DNA from 3 places in the Paenibacillus sp. EB106-05-06-XG162 genome. Region 1 is predicted to be linked to each of the others. Evidence: riboswitches for the same ligand, from Rfam matches in the RefSeq annotation. Region 1 holds a riboswitch; each other region holds the start of a gene.
The links. A riboswitch is a leader RNA that binds a small molecule or an ion and turns the genes downstream of it on or off. The one in region 1 is predicted to bind cyclic di-AMP.
Positions count from the first base shown of each region.

Region 2: linked by a shared signal. The riboswitch ahead of kdpA (potassium-transporting ATPase subunit KdpA) and the one ahead of AC3WU2_RS19230 (3D domain-containing protein) in region 1 are both predicted to bind cyclic di-AMP.
Region 3: linked by a shared signal. The riboswitch ahead of AC3WU2_RS15425 (APC family permease) and the one ahead of AC3WU2_RS19230 (3D domain-containing protein) in region 1 are both predicted to bind cyclic di-AMP.

Region 1 is NZ_JBYTDT010000009.1:144,986-147,257, forward strand. Features, by position in the region: gene AC3WU2_RS19225 (Nramp family divalent metal transporter) at 1-942, shown strand, start outside; cyclic di-AMP (ydaO/yuaA leader) riboswitch at 1,113-1,287, shown strand; gene AC3WU2_RS19230 (3D domain-containing protein) at 1,290-2,021, shown strand; gene AC3WU2_RS19235 (polysaccharide deacetylase family protein) at 2,083-2,272, opposite strand, start outside.
Region 2 is NZ_JBYTDT010000018.1:79,959-82,230, forward strand. Features, by position in the region: gene kdpA (potassium-transporting ATPase subunit KdpA) at 1-915, opposite strand, end outside; cyclic di-AMP (ydaO/yuaA leader) riboswitch at 1,098-1,265, opposite strand; cyclic di-AMP (ydaO/yuaA leader) riboswitch at 1,358-1,544, opposite strand; gene AC3WU2_RS26360 (inorganic phosphate transporter) at 1,781-2,272, opposite strand, start outside.
Region 3 is NZ_JBYTDT010000006.1:151,651-153,922, forward strand. Features, by position in the region: gene AC3WU2_RS15420 (NAD(P)/FAD-dependent oxidoreductase) at 1-323, shown strand, start outside; cyclic di-AMP (ydaO/yuaA leader) riboswitch at 509-667, shown strand; gene AC3WU2_RS15425 (APC family permease) at 856-2,272, shown strand, end outside.

The sequences.
Region 1 (2,272 bases):
GAAGTCATCGGGTCAGCGATAGCGTTAAATTTGTTATTCGGGATTCCACTTGTATATGGCGTATTAATCACCGCAGTGGATGTCCTCATCGTTCTGCTTCTTCAGAACAAAGGGTTTCGATATATCGAGATATTAGTCATTTTATTGATCGTAACGATTGGCGGCTGTTTTGCGGTTGAATATTTCTTATCCAGACCGGATCTTGGTGGAATTGCACGTGGATTCATTCCTAGTGCTGAGATCATTACGAACCCAACGATGTTGTATATTGGGATCGGAATTCTAGGGGCCACCGTCATGCCTCATAATTTGTATCTGCACTCATCCATTGTACAGACCCGGGGCTACGACGAGAACTCGGCAGGGAAACGCCAAGCTATTAAATACTCGACTTGGGATTCATCCATCGCCCTATTATTCGCGTTATTCATCAATGCATCGATTTTGATCATTGCATCTGCCACCTTCCATGAAGCGGGCATGACGAGCATTGCGGATATCGGAGATGCCTATCATATGTTGACACCACTACTCGGCACAACACTAGGCAGTATCGTTTTCGGGGTCGCTCTACTCGCATCGGGCCAGAACTCGACGTTAACAGGAACGTTAGCAGGACAGATCGTCATGGAAGGCTTCCTGAATATTCGACTCAAACCATGGCTGCGCCGCTTAATTACGCGGATGATCGCTATTATTCCAGCGGTTATCGTAACGGTAATGTATGGTGAGAAGGGTGTTAGTGATTTGCTCATCCTGAGTCAAGTGATTCTCTCGCTCCAGCTGTCCTTTGCAGTCGTACCACTCGTTAAATTTACAAGCGATCCTGCGAAAATGGGTGAGTTTGTCAATAAGTCTTGGATCAAATGGACGGCATGGTTCGTAACCATCGTCATCATTGTATTGAATGCATATCTGTTATACAGTACCTTTTTTGGCTAAATAAAAGTCGTTTTTTCATCGGAAGACCTATTCGATTCGAGCCTCAAAACTCGAAGAATAGGTCTTTTTGCTGTAATTGTATCAAAAAATTAATCACAAAAAATGCTGATATACCGCGCGGTTGCACGATTTGTTAAAATTTGCTTGCGCACTGGTTACAAAGTTGTGATATATTGATTGAGCCGAAACTTCGCTTGTTGAAGTGCGGGGGATGATTCACAGCTGAACGGATAATACCAAAATCCACAAGAATCGATTCAGCTAGGGGTGAAGCGCCGTGAGCGTAGGGTTGTATCCTCAACCCAAACCCGACAACTAACCTCGTAGGCGTATGAAAAGGAGGAATTATGAAAATTTTTAATCTGAAGAAATTGTCCATTACGTTGTTTACTGCATTCTTAGCTATTCAATCGATTACTGTTGTTGCAGCAGCGCCTTATTACGCGAAAGACGGAGATACGTTCTTCAAAATCGCAAAGACGAACAGCATCGATATGAATGATCTCATGAAGGCGAATCCGAACGTCGATCCCCTCAATATCTATCAAGGATTAAAGATTGAACTTCCTGGAGCCAAAGAAACAAAAGCTGAGGTTGCCTCAGCACCGCCTGTGGCAGATTCGAAGGTGACTGCAAAATCTGCATCGGAACCTGCTGTGATTAAAGAAGAGAAACCAGCACCGAAGAAAAAGGAAGCAGCAGTGTCTGCATCTGCATCGTCGGATAATGTGGTCCATATCTCTGGAGAACCTACAAGCTACAAGAAATCCTTAAATGTGAAAGCGACAGCCTATACTGCAGCTGCTAGTGAGAATGGATCATGGGCAGGAAAAGATTATTTCGGTAATCAATTAACGCATGGTACCATTGCTGTAGACCCTGATATGATTCCGCTAGGTACTAAAGTATTCGTAACGGGTTATTCATTCAACGGTCTGCCAGCCGGTGGGTTCGTCGGTAGAGCCAATGACATTGGCGGCAGCATAAAAGGGAATCGCATTGATATCTTCGTAGATACAACGCAATCGAGTGCAAGTAAATTCGGCATTCAAAATGTAAAAGTATTTGTATTATCCTAAATGCGAAAAACGCTTCCCATCCTTGAACAAGGATGCAGGAAGCGTTTCTGCGTTCATCGCGTTATGCATTGTTCTTACGCACATGAAACATATCGGTGAGTGTGACGAATTGATAACGCTTATTTTTTAATCGTTCAATCACGCGAGGCAGAGCTTCCAACGTTCCATTCAAGACGCCCCCAACATTCCCTCCAGCGTGCTGCAAAATGATCGAACCCGGCCGGGTTGTCGTTAAGATATTGCTCATGACC
Region 2 (2,272 bases), on a different contig from region 1:
GCCGTTGCTTTCCGAGATATACACAAGACTTAGGAAAGCTGCGAACAGGATACTCATAACGGCGAACACGATCCAGCCCTGCTTCTGATTCCGAGCGAATCGTCCGTACGTATACGTCAAGGATGCTGGGATACACCACATCATCAACATTTCGAGCACATTCGTAAGCGGGTTCGGATTCTCGAATGGATGCGAGGAGTTCACTCCGAAAAATCCGCCGCCATTCGTCCCCAAATGTTTAATCGACTCGAGCGATGCTACAGGACCAATCGCGATCTGCTGCGTCTCGCCCGTAATCGTGTGCGCTTGAACCGTAGCGTCTAGCGTCTGCGGCACTTGGAGTCCAACGAGCACCAGTGTCATTACGATCGCCATTGGAATCAACAATCTGGTATGGGCCTTCACGAAGTCCGCGAAGAAATTGCCTAGCCCTGTGCCCTTCTTCGTTAATCCGCGGATAAAGGCAATCGCCACCACAATACCCGTAGCCGCTGAGGTGAACATCATCATCATGATGACGATCATTTGCGAGAAATAAGATAAGCCTGACTCCCCGCTGTAATGCTGTAAGTTCGTATTGGTCATAAAGCTGATAATCGTATTAAAAGATAACGTCGGCTCCATATTGTCAATGCCGTTCGGATTGAGCGGCAGCCAGCGCTGTGTCAGCAAGACGCCGAACCCCACCAAGGTTAATACGAGATTCGTCAGGAGCAAGCTAAGCGCATATCTTTTCCAAGACATATCGCCGCGGTTCTTCAGCCCGATCATCCAGAAGATCCCTTTCTCCACCGGACCAAATATCCGATCACTCCGGTTCGGCTCGTTCGAAAATATATGATAGATATACGTACCGAGCGGCTTCACGATCAAGAGCAGCAGCCCGATAACAATCACGATTTGCAATAAATCCATTCCCCAGTTCATAGTCGATCTCCCTTTTCAACAACATTTTAATCAACGTGAAAAAAGTTAATTTTTTTCATTCCCTCTAAAAAAAGGCATAAAAAAAGAAGCCTGCGGGGGAGGTTATCCATCGCGGCTTCAATAATGGGCATGGCGAATCACCATGCTGCGCACTCATTGAATACGTTCAAGTTGCCTCTCTCGAGACGCTTACGAGGTTAGCTGTCGGATTCGGGCCTTGAGAGTCGCCCTACCTTAGCGCCGTACAAGACGGTGCCTCGGATTCACCCCATGGTCAGCTCAGCTGACCGTTGGTTCCCCCGCTCTTTGCCATAGCAAAGACTCAGCGTTAAAGACATGTAAAACATTTTTCATAGCTTCATCAATCTATTTCACATCATAACCACAGATCTGTTTCGCATCTGCAGCCAACATTCGTCTACACTTTCCTTCATCCTCTCTCATTCGCTTACGAGGTTAGCTGTCGGATTCGGATGGTGAGAGTCACCCTACCTCGGTACCGTTGTACCAAGGATTCACCCCACATGTTCCTGCTCTCGCTCTCACACGAGCCACAGGTTCATGACTTATTGGTTCCCCCGCTCCTTGCACGTGCAAGGACTCAGCAATGTTCATGAATCGTATCATACTCCTCGCGTTGCAACTTGTAAAACCTTAAATTGGTTCTAAATGGAATCTGAAAATACTGGAAATCGTCATGAAAGCGTTATGAATGACACGAATCTCTCGAAACCTCCTATTTTCGCTCGTTAGATCACTTTCGCGCAAATTTCAGGATGAATGCACATGCATCGGAGCACCGCCATACAAAAAAAGCCAACCCTCTTCACCGAAGGTTAGCTTCTCTCCACATTTATCTATAAAATAATAGATCAATCACTTTGAACACGGCCATCGCAAGCACGAATGCAATCGGAATCGTCACGATCCAAGAGATGACAATACGACCTGCTAGGCCCCATTTTACCGCCGAAAAACGCTTCGCGGAACCTACACCGAGGATCGCTGAGGTAATCGCATGCGTTGTACTAACGGGCAAATGCGCTAGCGTTGCAGTCATAATAATAGCAGCTGACGATAAATCCGCTGCAAAACCGTTAATCGGTTCGATTTTGAAGATTTTCGTACCCATCGTTTTAATAATTTTCCACCCGCCGACAGATGTACCGAGTGCCATCGCTGTTGCCGCCGAAATTTTAACCCATAACGGAACATCCAAATTATCTTGTATTCCTGCTGAGACAAGAGCGAAGGTAATGATCCCCATCGCCTTTTGCGCATCATTCGTCCCGTGCGTATAAGACTGAAGCGCTGCCGTCATAATCTGCCCTGTGCGGAAGCCTTT
Region 3 (2,272 bases), on a different contig from region 1:
ATAAACCAATCAAAGCTTTTACAGGTAAGAATCGAATGTTGGAAGAAGTTCATTTTACTGATGGCACTTGGATCAAGCGGAGCGGAGGATTTATTACCCCTACCTTCGTACCTAAAGCTGTGTTTGGTGAACAGCTTGGCTATGAGACGACAGCATACGGGGGTATTGTGACCGATCCAGCAGGTAGGAGCTCTGTTGCAGGTCTATACGCAGCAGGAGACGCGGCTTATGTAAGACCTTCTCAAGTTATCTATGCTGCAGCTGCAGGGAGCAAAGTTGCCATGACTGTCAAGGCTGACCTGACAGATGAGGATTTTTTATAAAAAATAAAGAATTACGGCGTGTGAAATAGATAATGAAAGAGCAAGATACAAGTAAACGTTTTCTTGGTATTAAAATCGCCCATTTTTTTATTTGCAGCCATCTTTTTCGCGTTTTACAAGGATATCAATATGGCGTAATATTCAATGTTGGAAATGAACATTACAAGATAAATCATTACAATAAATTCTTATATTCGCTGAGTTTTCCGTTAGGGAAAACGGGGGAACCAACGTGATGGATATAAATGTATCATCACATGGGGTGAATCTGCAGTTATGCAGTAGGGTGACTCTCGCCATCCGAATCCGACAGCTAACCTCGTAAGCGTTGATCGAGAGAGAGGATATGAATACTGTGATCGTGTCAATATGACCACAGAGGTTCACACCTCTGTGGTTTTTTATTGTCAAAATGCGTAAATGACGGCTTGGAGGTTGGTCTTTGACATGGATAAAACATTGCGATACAAGGCATTATAGCCACATATTCAGATTACAAGTTGTATTAACCAAAAGGGGAGCAATACTTACGATGTTATCCATTTTAAAACGAGTATTAATTGGAAGACCACTCAAATCAACGGAATTGGGCGAACAAAAAATCAATAAAACGAAAGCATTAGCTATTCTGTCTTCAGATGCTTTATCCTCTGTCGCATACGGTCCAGAGCAGATTTTAATTGTTCTGATCACCATTAGCTCAGCTGCATTTTGGTATTCGATCCCCATTGGAATAGATGTCTTAATTCTATTAACCGCTCTAATTTTATCCTATCGTCAAATTATTTTTGCATATCCGCACGGTGGTGGGGCTTATGTCGTATCCAAGGAAAACCTTGGCATGTACCCTGGGTTGGTCGCGGGCGGTTCTCTATTAGTTGACTATATTCTTACGGTTGCCGTAAGTGTATCTGCTGGTACAGATGCCATTACGTCCGCATTTCCAAGTCTGCATGAACATAACGTAGGGATTGCCATTCTATTTGTTGTGTTTATTACGATCTTAAATTTAAGGGGCGTAACGGAGTCAGCTTCTATCTTGGCTTATCCAGTGTATTTGTTCGTACTTGCTTTATTCATTTTATCGGGCGTGGGCATTTATAATATCCTGACAGGTCAAGTATCCCCTGATCTGCATGCCCCAATCGGGACACCGGTCGCAGGAATCAGTTTGTTCCTGCTCTTAAAAGCATTTGCATCAGGAAGTTCAGCTTTAACAGGCGTGGAGGCGATCTCGAACGCGATACCGAACTTCAAGGATCCTGCACCGAATAACGCAGCGAAGACGTTAATTGCAATGGGATCATTACTCGCGCTCTTATTTTCAGGGATCATCTTCTTAGCGTACTATTATGGAATTTCTCCTAAAGCAGAGGTTACGGTTGTATCACAGATCGCTGAGCAGACCTTCGGAAGGAACTTTATGTATTTCTTCATCCAAGGAACGACGGCATTAATCTTGATCCTTGCGGCGAATACAGGGTATTCTGCCTTCCCATTGCTAGCGGTTAATCTAGCCAAAGATAAATTCATCCCAAGAATGTTCACCATGCGTGGAGACCGATTGGGATATTCGAACGGTATTATTTTCTTAGCGGTCATGTCCATTATCTTAATTGTTGCATTCAAAGGGAAGACGGAACATCTCATTCCACTCTATGCCGTCGGAGTATTTATTCCATTTACACTGTCTCAGACCGGGATGTTGCTGAAGTGGATCCGTGAGAAGCCGAAAGGCTGGGTTACCAAGTTTATTATTAACACGACCGGCGCTACGATTAGCTTGATCGTCACACTCGTGTTCTTCGTCACCAAATTTACACAGGTGTGGTCCGTATTAATCTTCTTGCCGATAATTATTGCTATATTTCATCAAATTCGGAAGCACTACGATGCGGTGGGCGAGCAGCTTCGCATTACAGATTGTGAGCCTGCCCCACCGATTGAGG